3 regions of the Priestia sp. USM5 genome follow, and region 2 is predicted to be linked to each of the others. Evidence: riboswitches for the same ligand, from Rfam matches in the RefSeq annotation. Region 2 holds a riboswitch; each other region holds the start of a gene.
What was found. A riboswitch is a leader RNA that binds a small molecule or an ion and turns the genes downstream of it on or off. The one in region 2 is predicted to bind cobalamin.
Positions count from the first base shown of each region.

Region 1: another riboswitch for cobalamin. It lies ahead of ACWATA_RS11360 ((2Fe-2S) ferredoxin domain-containing protein); the one in region 2 lies ahead of ACWATA_RS14555 (ABC transporter substrate-binding protein).
Region 3: another riboswitch for cobalamin. It lies ahead of metE (5-methyltetrahydropteroyltriglutamate--homocysteine S-methyltransferase); the one in region 2 lies ahead of ACWATA_RS14555 (ABC transporter substrate-binding protein).

Region 1 covers NZ_JBSGKN010000001.1:2,080,405-2,084,610, forward strand. The annotation lists gene ACWATA_RS11350 (M42 family metallopeptidase) at 1-585, shown strand, start outside; gene ACWATA_RS11355 (hypothetical protein) at 938-1,096, shown strand; cobalamin riboswitch at 1,244-1,422, shown strand; cobalamin riboswitch at 1,541-1,720, shown strand; gene ACWATA_RS11360 ((2Fe-2S) ferredoxin domain-containing protein) at 1,822-2,202, shown strand; gene cobJ (precorrin-3B C(17)-methyltransferase) at 2,216-3,838, shown strand; gene ACWATA_RS11370 (sirohydrochlorin chelatase) at 3,856-4,206, shown strand, end outside.
Region 2 covers NZ_JBSGKN010000001.1:2,696,503-2,700,708, reverse strand. The annotation lists gene ACWATA_RS14570 (class I SAM-dependent methyltransferase) at 1-563, shown strand, start outside; gene ACWATA_RS14565 (YpjP family protein) at 944-1,546, shown strand; gene ACWATA_RS14560 (thioredoxin family protein) at 1,735-2,049, shown strand; cobalamin riboswitch at 2,140-2,272, shown strand; gene ACWATA_RS14555 (ABC transporter substrate-binding protein) at 2,532-3,491, shown strand; gene ACWATA_RS14550 (adenosylcobinamide amidohydrolase) at 3,472-4,188, shown strand; gene cbiB (adenosylcobinamide-phosphate synthase CbiB) at 4,193-4,206, shown strand, end outside.
Region 3 covers NZ_JBSGKN010000001.1:1,278,689-1,282,894, reverse strand. The annotation lists gene metE (5-methyltetrahydropteroyltriglutamate--homocysteine S-methyltransferase) at 1-1,893, opposite strand, end outside; cobalamin riboswitch at 2,044-2,232, opposite strand; SAM riboswitch class I at 2,312-2,422, opposite strand; gene ACWATA_RS06785 (hypothetical protein) at 2,503-2,754, opposite strand; gene ACWATA_RS06780 (hypothetical protein) at 3,013-3,183, opposite strand; gene ACWATA_RS06775 (metallophosphoesterase family protein) at 3,341-4,206, opposite strand, start outside.

The DNA of each region.
Region 1 (4,206 bases), 620 kb from region 2:
CGCAGTCTTGGAATTGAAGTCGGCGACTTTGTTTCGTTTAATCCTCGTGTAGAAATAACAAAAAGCGGTTTTATTAAATCTCGTCATCTCGATGATAAAGCAAGCGTAGCTTTATTGCTTCAGCTCATGAAAACAATTCAAGAAGAGCAGATCGAACTGCCATACACTACGCACTTTCTTATTTCAAATAATGAAGAAATTGGATACGGAGGAAATTCGAATATTACGCCTCAAACGGTAGAATACTTAGCGGTTGATATGGGTGCCATGGGAGATGGACAATCTACTGATGAATACACCGTGTCTATTTGTGTAAAAGATTCAAGCGGCCCATATCATTACGGTTTGAGAAAGCATTTGGTGGAGCTAGCTAAGCAGCATGATATTCAGTACAAATTAGATATTTATCCGTTTTACGGATCAGATGCTTCTGCTGCTATTCGTGCCGGGCATGACATCGTACACGGCTTAATTGGTCCAGGAATTGATTCTTCTCATGCGTTTGAGAGAACGCATCAAGATTCATTGAACCATACGTACAAGCTTCTTTACCACTATGTGCAATCGAACATGGTTCTGCTTTAAGAAAGGAATATTTAATTAGTGTATTTTTATGCAAAACAAAGAGCAGGACGGGACTGTGATGTCTGTACTTTCCTTTCCTAAAAAAGAAGCCGGCTGTCCGGCTTCTTTTTTTAATAAATACTATATATATTTTTACTGGTGAAGCAACAGTTGGTAAAAAAAGCACCTTTTTTAAAGAGGTATAATACGGCTTAAACCTTTTGTACATTTTGTTCATTTACAGAAGTTAAAATGTTTTTAAATTTTTAAAAGTTTCTTGTGACAAGTTTTGTAGAATGGGTTTTCAAAAGGATATGGTTTCGTCATAATGTGGATATAGCGATCACTACAATAATCGGAGGCGAATCTTTTCATGTGGGTACTGACGGTATATGCTGGAAAAGAAATGAAAATGTTTGAATTTGAAACTGAAACGCAGGCGAGAGAAGCTTTTGCAAAAACAAATGGCTGTAAAGTTCTTTCAGAAGTCGTGTATTATAATGATCCTCATTTAACATTAGTAGCTATATAATGAAAAAACAAGAGCTGACTTTATGCTCTTGTTTTTTTTATAGCTTCTTGTATCTTACGAAAAGAATAGAGTTGAAATAAAAAAAAATGTACGCTATGATATGGTAGTTACTTCTATTATTCTGATAGTTTAAAAGGTTCATATATATCAAACAGCAACAGTAAAGATGCCAAGAAGGCTTAATAGGGAAACTGGTGAAAGACCAGTACTGCCCCCGCAACTGTAAGTGTGGACGAACGAGTATAACCACTGTGGAAAAATCACGGGAAGGTTCTCAAGTAGAATGATACACAAGTCAGGAGACCTGTCTTTATTGTGAAGTTTCTATTTCTCCGGGGAGCGGGAAGGGAAACGTTGGCTTAAAGTGGCATTCGTGTACACTTTTATTCTGACGTTTTACCTGCTCGCATATTAGCGAAGCGGGTTTTTCTCGTAGCACAAAACTACATATCGTGCAAAAAAGGTGCGCAATGCTCACATTGCGTTAAATGGGAAGTCTGGTGTGAAGCCAGCGCGGTACCCGCCACTGTGAAGAGGAGCTGATTGCATATGCCACTGTATTCGGGAAGGCGCAATCAAGTGATGAATCGAAGTCAGGAAACCAGCCTTTTTCTAATGCGAAGCTTACCCTACGGGATATAGGTGGAAGTGCAAAAACTTAGTTTGAATTTTTCTGCGCCTCTATCATTGATAGAGGCGTTTTTTTAGTAAAGGAGCGAATAAGTGTGACGACGTGGAACTTAAATGGAACAAAACATCACGTATTGATTTGTAATGGAAGCAGCTGTATGAGAAAAGGTGGAGAAGAAGCCACGCAAGCTATTCGAAATAAAGTGACTGAACTGAATCTAGATGAAGCGGTTCACACAACCCGTACGCGCTGTAACGGAAGATGCAAAGATGCTCCTGTAGCTATCGTGTACCCTTCAGGAGATTGGTACAAGCAGGTCACTGAAAACGTAGCTCATCGAATTGTTGAAGAACATTTAGCAGGAGGCTGCAGTATAAAGGAATCACTTATTTATGAATATGATCAAAACAGTTTTGTTTCTCCGGAAAAGAGTGACTCCATAGAAGGAATTGACAAAGTAAAAAGTAACGCATAAAGGAGGAGCTAGCATGAAAGGTAAACTGTTAGTTATTGGATTCGGCCCAGGAAGCTTTGAACATATTACACAGCGAGCAAGAGAATCCATTCAAGAAAGTGATATGATCATTGGTTATAAAACCTATGTGGAATTAATTCAAGGACTATTAACGAATCAGCAAATTATTAGTACAGGAATGACCGAAGAAGTAAGCCGTGCACAAGAAGCCGTAAAGCAAGCTGAAGCGGGAAAAACCGTGGCGGTCATTTCAAGCGGAGATGCAGGAGTATACGGAATGGCCGGCCTTGTGTATGAAGTGTTGATTGAAAAAGGATGGAAAAAAGAAACGGGCGTAGAGCTGGAAGTGATTCCTGGCATTTCGGCTATTAATTCATGCGCATCCCTCCTTGGGGCGCCCGTGATGCATGATGCCTGTACGATTAGTTTAAGTGACCACCTTACGCCTTGGGAGTTAATCGAAAAACGAATCGAAGCAGCTGCACAAGCAGATTTTGTAGTAGCTTTTTATAATCCGAAAAGCGGAAGACGCACAAGACAAATTGTGGAAGCGCAAAGGATTTTATTAAAATACCGTTCCCCCGATACGCCTGTTGGTCTTGTGAAAAGCGCTTATCGTGACCGTGAAGAAGTGGTAATGACCAATTTAAAAGACATGTTAAATCATGAAATAGGCATGCTGACTACCGTTGTTGTCGGAAATTCATCTACGTTCTTTTACGATGACTTAATGATTACACCGCGCGGGTATCAGCGGAAATATACCCTCAACCAAACAGAGCAGCCGCTAAGACCGCATCAGCGACTTCGAAAAGAAGCAGAACCATGGGCTCTTGATCAAGAGGAGACTGTAAAGCAAACGGCTTCAGCTATTGAAGATGTTCAGAATACAAAAGAAGAAAAAGCAGCTTCACGAGCTCTGGCAGAAGAAGCGCTTCAAGCAATTTTAGGTGAAACTACTTCACCGGTCGTACACCAGCCAATTGAGTCTATTTTTGAAGTGGCAGTTAGTCCAGGGCTTGCAAATAAGAAGTTTACGCCCGTTCAAATGACAACACTAGCAGAAGTTGTTGGTGAAAAAGGTACGATGGAGTATACGCCTGACCATCAAATCAAACTGCAAATTCCAACGGCTCAGCCAGATGTGATTATTAAAAAGCTCCAATCAGCTTCCTTTTTACTATCTCCAGTCGGAGACGTGTTTACAATTAAAGCGTGTGATTTTTGTGATGGAGAAAAAAGTGACGCCATCCCGCATACGGAACAATTACAAAAGCGTCTCGGTGGAATGGACATGCCAAAAGAGCTGAAGCTTGGTATTAATGGATGCGGTATGGCCTGTTACGGTGCTGTTCAAGAAGATATCGGCATTGTCTACAGAAAAGGTGCGTTTGACTTATTTTTAGGGGCTAAAACGGTTGGACGAAACGCCCATTCAGGTCAAATTGTGGCGGAAGGCATAGCGCCCGATGACATTGTTGAAATAGTGGAGAACATTGTCCATGAATATAAAGAAAAAGGTCATCCAAATGAGCGGTTTCATAAATTCTTTAAGCGTGTGAAGAATGTTTATGGATTCGACTATCAAGATATAACACCAAAAATAAAAGTAGAACCAGCTCCGTGTGGAGATTAAAAATGGGAGGGCATTATATGAAATCAGTTTTATTTGTCGGTCATGGAAGTAGAGATCCTGAAGGGAACGATCAAATTCGCGAGTTTATCTCGACTATGAAGCATGATTGGGACCCATCTATTTTAGTAGAAACGTGTTTTCTAGAGTTTGAACGTCCGAATGTAAGTCAAGGCATTGATACATGTGTGGCAAAAGGAGCGACAGATGTAGTTGTAGTTCCAATTATGCTCTTGCCAGCTGGCCACTCAAAAATACATATTCCGGCGGCTATAGATGAAGCTAAGGAAAAATATCCACACGTAAACTTCGTGTACGGACGTCCCATTGGCGTTCATGAAGAAGCCCTTGAAATTTTAAAAACGAGATTA
Region 2 (4,206 bases):
CTATGTTTAGAGTGAAGAGATGGCTGCGCGGAGAACGAGATCCGTTTATTGAAGCTGCTGGTTTAGAAAAAGGAATGAGCGTGCTTGACTGTACACTTGGTCTTGCATCGGATAGTATGATGGCGAGCGCAGCAGTAGGGAAAAACGGGAAAGTTGTCGGACTAGAAGGCAACCGCTATGTAGCTTATTTAGTCAAACAAGGACTTTTAAATTGGGAAAGTGACGTACAAGAGTTGAATGATGCAATGAAGCGTATAAACGTGGTTCATCAAAATTTTGAATCGTTTTTGGCGTGTTGTGAAGATAATTCTTTTGATGTTGTCTACTTTGATCCTATGTTTCAAGAACAAATTGAGGAATCGAATGGAATTAACGGTATTAAAGCAATAGCACTGTATACCACGCTGACGTCAATGGCTATACAAGAAGCAAAAAGAGTAGCCAAACAAAAGGTCGTGCTAAAAGATCATTGGAAAAGCAGTCGTTTTAAAGAGCATGGATTTACTGTGCAAAAACGAAAAACATCAAAGTTTCATTACGGGACAATTGATATACAAAAATAACCAAAAAAGTAAAATTAATTACGCTCATTGAAAAGACTTCCAAAACCTTTTAGGAATTAAAAAGTTTTGGAAGTTTTTTTTATGAATTTCATCTAAAGTTCATAAAAGTATGATATATTTTTGAACATAAAAATACTTTTGTGTTTAAGCATCCAGCAAAAAAGGAATATCTTGTATAGGTTTCCGCTCGGTGTGACAACCTCAAACAGAAGAAGGAAGGTGGTAACTGAAAAGTCGTCAAATGCCCGTAGACAGCATAAATGAATAAGCAAATATAGGTAAAAAATTAATAAGTATGTTACAATACCTAGTGAGTTATGATAATGAATTTTACAATATGAAAAGACCATATGGGAAAAGATGAGAAAGGAAAGATACGAATGCCTAGATGGATAAAAAGAATGCTAATTGTATTTATTACAGTATTTACATTTGGGCTTGTCACTCCACCAGAATATTTATACGTTGATGATGCAAAAGCGGACAAGCAACATAAAGCAGGGTATGTAAGAGAAACAACTCCTGTCACAGCTGTTATAGAAGATATTCATTTGCCATATGAAGAACCAAAATATGAAGACGTTTCATCATTTGTTACGTATGCAATGGAATCAGCTGAAAAACAGTCAGTGGAAAAATTCGGAACAAAAATTGGTCCTGTCATTGAAGATGAATTTCGTCAAGCAGTGTTACCTAAAATTGAAGAAGTGCTGACCGACATTGGCACTGAACGTGAACAGTCAATTCAGAATCTCGAGATAAGCGAGCACCCTGCTGCTGGCTACGGTGAAAAGATTTTCCATGTATATGACCGGGAAACCGGTCAGGACTTAATACGGTTTCATGTACGGCGTGAAAATCCTCCAAAAGATGGATACTGGTTTAATTTTCACTATCATGCGGCCGCAGATAATTTTCAAAAGCATTATGATTTAGGGAAAATTTATTGGAACCGAAACATGCCGCCTAAGTGGTTCAGCTGATAATAGACACAACATTCTACAATTTCGAAATGTTAGCTTTTTTAAGCTAGCATTTTTTTACGTCTAAAACCGTTATGGTCTAAATAAGCTGAAACATTAGCACAACGATAAAAAAATCGTTTATAATGAAGTCAGACTTCTTACTATAGAATTGTAGGAAGGAACGAATAGACGCTGGAGGTAACACAATGAAACAATTTACGGAAGAAAAACAATTTCGCGAACAAATTAAGAATGAAACACTAAGCGTTGGGATTTTTACGACAACGTGGTGTCCTGATTGCAAACGTTTGGATATGTTTATTGATGAAATCGTTGACGAAAATACAGATAAAGCATGGTTTAAAATTGACAAGGATGAGTTTGAAGAACTTTCTGCTGAAAACAATGTAATGGGTATTCCTTCTCTTCTTGTATATAAAAACGGTGAAAAAATTGCGCACCTGCACAGTGCAAATGCTAAAACGCCTGAAGCGGTCCGTGAATTTTTAGCAACTCTTTAATTCCCTAAGCTGCGAGAGCATTCTCGCAGCTTTTTTTGTGAGAATGGCTATTTCCATTTTTCGATGAGTGGGGTATACTAGGACAAGTGAATAATCGTAAAGCAATAAGGTCTCAATTTAAAGATTGAGTGAAAAGGGAAGTCTGGTGAAAAACCTGCGCGGTCCCGCCACTGTAAGCGCTTTGTGCGTAAGTCAGGAGACCTGCCTTATTGTTAGCTGTGAAACCTTCGAGGAAGGGTGAAGCAGGGTAATGAACATACATATCAAGTATAGTGAACGGATTCTTTTCCTGCTTATCTTGACGTTACCTGCTTTGCTTTCAATTGAAAGTAAAGCTTTTTTATTTTGAAGCTGCTGCCGAGCAGTATACATAGTCAAAGCGGAAAAAACGGGATAGCGCTGCTTTTTGCATGATCATTTGCTTTTTCTTTAACGTGGAGGTTTCGTATTCACAATGAACAATATATAGGGGGAGTATTTAGATGAAAAAATGGCTTTCGTATTCCATTATTGCGCTGTTAGTCATCGTACTTGCTGCATGCGGTGCAGGCAGCCAAAGCAACAGTGATAAAAAAACGAAGCAAGATACAGAACAAACGTCACAAGCTGCGTTTCCAGTGAAGGTAAAAGACGCGCGTGATAAAGAAATTACGTTGAAAAAACAGCCTAAGAAAATTGTTTCATTAATGCCAAGTAATACGGAGATTGTATATGCCCTTGGCCTTGAAAAAGAATTAGTCGGTGTCACAAGCAACGATGATTATCCTAAAAGCGTAAAGAAAAAAGCGCAGGTGGGAGATATGAACGTTAATGCAGAAAAAGTTATTGCTTTAAATCCTGATTTAGTGCTGGCACACGCTTCAAGTATGGGCGTTTCAGATGAAGTATTTAAACAAATTGAAAGTGCGGGTATTCCGGTATTTGTTGTAAAAGATTCAACAACGTTTGATACGGTTTATGATTCTATTACGCAAATTGGTAAATTAACGGGTAAAACAAAAGAAGCTAATCAAACAATTAAAGACATGAAAGAAAAAGTAGCTTCAATTGAGAAAAAAGCAAAAACGATTTCAAAAGAAGATCGTAAAAAAGTATGGATAGAGGTATCGGGAGCTCCTGAGATTTATACAACAGGAAAAGGTACGTTCATGAACGAAATGCTTACTATGATCGGTGCTGATAACGTAGCGGCTAGTCAAAAGGGTTGGGTTAAGTTTTCTGAAGAGCAAGTTGTTAAGTTAAACCCTGACGTTATTATCGCAACGTATGATGCAGACAAAAATGAGATTATGAAGCGTCCCGCTTGGAGCAGCATGACTGCTGTAAAAGAGGGGAACATCGAAAAGGTTGATCAAAACAAAATCAACCGCTTAGGACCTCGTATTGTAGATGGCTTAGAGGACTTAGCAAAAGCAGTATACCCTGAGGTGTACAATAAATAAAAAGAGGGACCATATTCCAGTTCGAATTGAAAAGGGGATTGGTCCCTTTTCACATCTTAAAATTGAAGAACGGCCTGAGCTTTTAATCATGAAAACCGAGACTTCTTATAAAACATACAGCTCAGGCGTTTTAGGAACAGGCATCATGGAAACGGACACCTTTTACAATCGATTTGTTCATAAAGACTATTATTCAGATACTCCTTCTTTAGAGTATGAGCAATATTTGATGAAAGAAAATGTGCGCCATGAGCAAATCGTAGGGTTGATGACAGCGGTTTGGTTAAAAGAAAGAGCGGTTTACTGTTATGAAGGCTACGGAGTAAGAGTAGCTTCCGTGATAACGGCTGGAGTAGGAAACGCAGTGGATATTACAGCTGACGAAGCTGTTCCATTTTATTCCTCTCCCGGTACAATTAATATGTTTTTTTTCGTGGAAGGCACGCTTACGGATGCGGCGTTTTTACAGCTTTTTATTGCCGCTACAGAAGCCAAAACAAAAACGCTGTCACAGCTGGGTGTCATAGATCCAGCTACAAAGACGATTGCTACGGGAACATCTACGGACAGTATCTCAGTTGCAGCGTCTCAGCAAGGACCATTATATGAATATGCAGGCTCTATGACCGCTTTAGGTCAAGCGGTAGCCAAGCTGGTAAAAATAAGCTTAGAGCAGGCACTTAAGGAAAAGAGGTGAAGAAATGAGTATTGCACA
Region 3 (4,206 bases), 1.4 Mb from region 2:
GAACGCGTACACCGCGGCGTTCAAGTAGCTTTCCCAGTTTTCTCGTTTTAACGGCAGTCCTTCACGCAGCGCCGGTTCATCTACTTGAATCATTGAGATGCCCTGACTTTCAAGTGCTTCCACTTCTTTTCTAAGAGCAAGCGCAATTTGATTTGCCACGTCGTAGCGCGGGATATCATCACGCACAAATGACCAGTTTAAAATCGTAATCGGCCCCGTCAGCATTCCTTTAACAGGCTTATTGGTTAGAGACTGTGCGTAGACCGTTTCTTTGATCGTCATCGCCTGCTCGTACGAGACATCTCCGTAAATAAGCGGCGGCTTCACGCAGCGAGAACCGTATGATTGCACCCAGCCAAACTTCGTAAACTGAAAACCTCCTAATTTTTCACCGAAGTATTCAACCATGTCCGTGCGCTCAAACTCTCCGTGCACAAGGACATCTAAGCCGATGTCTTCTTGAATTTCAATCCATTTTTTGATTTCAGCGTTAATGTACGCTTCATATGCTTCATCGCTTAACTCTCCTTTACGCCACTTCAGACGCTCTTTTCGCACTTCTTTTGTTTGCGGAAAGCTTCCAATTGTTGTCGTTGGAAGAAGCGGCAGTTGAAACGCTTCTTGCTGAACGCGTTGACGTACGTCAAACGACGCTTGGCGCTGTGCTTTATAGCTGTGCAGCTGCTTCAGCTCTTTTTGCACGTCTTGATGGTTTCGAAAAGATGATCCATTTAATGCTTGAATCGCCTGTTTACTTTCACTTATTTCTTTTTCTATTGCTTCTTTTCCTTGCTGCACCGCTTTTGTTAAAAGCGTGATTTCCTTTAGCTTTTCATCTGCAAAAGACAGCGCGTTTTTTAGAATTGGCTCAATGGTTTTTTCGCTTTTCACCGTGACAGGAACATGTAATAAACTTGATGAAGGCTGCAGAATCAAACGGTCTTTTGATACGGCTTCTTCAATTTCACTGATTGTTAAAAGCTGTTCGTCCAAGTTTTCACGCCAAATGTTTCGTCCGTCAATCACTCCTGCTGCCAGCACTTTATCAGTTGGAAACCCATATTTATTAAGCGCCGTGAGATTTTCGCCTCGGTCATGTACAAAATCCAATCCAATTCCGTGAACAGGAAGAGCAACTACTTCTTTATAGTAATCTACGCTGTCAAAATACGTCTGCAAAATGACTTTTACATTCGGTGCCGCTTTTTTCAAAGCTTCATAGACTTCTTTATACAGTGCCAGGTCTTCTTTTGATAGCGTTGTAGCTAAAACCGGCTCATCTATTTGTACCCACTCCACGCCTTCTGCCTGCAGCTCCGCTAAGATTGTTGCATAAAGAGGAACAAATTGTTCAACTACTTTTTTAAACTCACTTTTTTTATATCCTTTTGACAGCTTCACAAATGTTACTGGACCTAAAATAACGGGTTTGCCTTTGATATTCAGCTTTTGTTTTGCTTCTTTGTAAAATTGAAGCGGGCGATTTTCTACAAGTGCTGGCGTACATTCCTCAAGCTCGGGTACAATGTAGTGATAATTTGTGTTAAACCATTTTGTCATCGTAGAGGCTACCGCACCTTTTGTTCCTCGGGCGATGTCAAAATACGTTTCAAGGGATACCGGGCCTCCGCTATATTCAAAGCGCTTTGGCACCAAACCAAACATAGCGGCTGTATCTAACACGTGATCGTATAAGCTAAAATCGCCGACTGGAATTAATTCAATTCCTGCGTCACGCTGTTTTTTCAGATGCCCAAGACGAAGAGCTTCAATTTCCTGAAGAAAGATATCTTTCTCTAGCTTTCCTGCCCAAAACTGCTCAAGCGCTTTTTTCCATTCTCGTTTTTCACCAATTCTTGGATAACCTACATTTGAACTTTTTACACTGCTCATTTTTTCCACTCCCTATATATTTTTTTATCGCTAAACTAAAAAATCTCCCTTTTCGAAATGAAAAGAGAGATGATACGCATACTTAACTAAAGTTGAGATAGCCTGTTTTTCTCAACACGTATTCCTCACTCCTCTCTATATCCCGTAGAGCTTAAGTGCATACAACAGGCAGGTCTCCTGACTTAGGTTCATCGCTTCCTATCCCTTCCCATTTCAACATGAAACAGTGGTTAATAAGTTGCTCTCCATTACAGTGGCGGGACCGCGCCGGCTTTTCACCGGTCTTCCCTTTTAAGCTGCGTACATTCGTTACACAGCACCTGATGCATTTCTATGAAATTGTTCATTCAAAACATATTCACATAAAATAAAAAGCCTCTCTATCATGAATAGAGAGGCATAGTATCTATGAAATCCTCTCTTATTTTTCAAAGCTGTACGCTTTGCAGGATGTAGCACCTTTTTAACAAGATTGTTAAATGGTTGCCGGGCTTCACAGGGCCAGTCCCTCCGCCTCTCTCAATAAGAGTTTTAATTGTTTATAATATTTTGAATGTAGAGTCATCTTAACACCTTACATTTATGTTGTCAAAAGAAATTTCAAAAAAATTAGTTTTCAGGAGGCGTTGACGCTAATTTTTGCCTTAATAATTTGTAATCATCTTTTCGATGTGTTTCGATCAAGTCTTTTGCTCCTTGATGATACCCTGAAGAATAGATGTACTCTACCGCCGTTTCGATAAGCATTCTCTTTTCTTCCGCACATTCTCGGTCCATTAGGGGGAACAGTCTACCTAAAAGGTCATTTAAATCTTCCTTAATAAAACGATTGAGTCCTTCTTGCATCTTTTCGTTTGCCATGATAGCTCCTCCATTTGCTGTGTATGTTTTAAGCCTCTATAAACACGCATTTCACTGTGAATGTTAAGATAAAGTTAAGTCATTAAACAGTATATCAAGTGAATATTTTTCTTCAATTACATATGTAATACAAATATATGACAAATATAGAGAATATATCATCATTCACTATCTATTATAACGCTTGACTGGGCCTTCTGCTACAAGGTTTCGTACGGTTTTCCAAAAGAGGTTGAGACATAACCAAGTGAATCCAATCTAAAGGCAAATGGGATACATGAGCTGAATCGCTTGTGACACCGCAGTTGATTTCCGTACAAGACTTCGCTTTCCGCGGGCGGTCACTGAGCCTCCTCGTCGCATAAGCTCCTGTGGGGTCTCACGTGTTCCGCTTTTCCCGCAGGAGTCTTCGTCTTGTGCTCCAATCACCTGCTAGAAAGACCTATACACATGAAATCTACGTTTACCCTAATAAAAAAATGAACCACTAATCAAGATGCTTGATTAGTGGTTCATTTTTCATTTCGCCTAAAACCCTTTTTTCCCAGCCTCTTTTTTTTGAACCTAGCTTTCTACTTTCTTGTTTTTACAAACAACTTCTTCGAGGTCGTCCAAAATCCTTCCAAAGAAGAGGTCCTAAAATGTCGTACCGGCTAACAAAAAACTCCGTAAAATTATAATTATTTAAAATTAAAGGCGGTTCAAAATCAAGGGGAGCACCCGCGCCTCCTGATAATACAAAATCAGTACCTCTTCCAAGCGTAAACGACCCGTTTCTGTTTTTTCTAATAAACTGCTCGTCATACGCATGCACGTGGCTGACTAACACTTTTTTCACGCGATGTTCTTGAATTAAATCAAAAAATTCTTGACTCTGAGGAGTCGTTACAGGAAAACCTCCCAGGTCTGACCACCGGCCAATATTTGGCTGCGCATGCATGGCTACAACGGTATTACGAGGAGCATCCTCTAGCTGCTGCTCTAAATAATTCAGCTCTCTATCTGTAAATCCATATATTTTATTCTTGGGACTGATGATATTATTTAATGCGATGCACCGGAAGTTAAAGACAGGAATATCAATGACCCAGTGCACTTTTCCGATAGTGGCTCTGAAGTTTTCGAGGTTGCTTTCTTCAAGGTTTAATTCATCATGATTCCCTACGCATACAAACACGGGAATGTTTGGTGCTATTTTTTCGACAACTTTAACAAAGTGCTCCAAATACCTCTTTTCTCCTGTATACACGGTGTCTCCCCCATGAATAATGAACAGCGGATTCAATTCCACCGCCTTTTTTAACACAAGCTCAAATTCACCGCTCATCGTGTAACAATTATCGTTTGGTCCGTCACCTCTGCTGTCGCCCATAAAAACAAAGTTGAATGGATCTCTCGGATTTAATTGTTTAATTCTTTGCTTTAATAACTTTTCAGAACGTTCATGAAGCG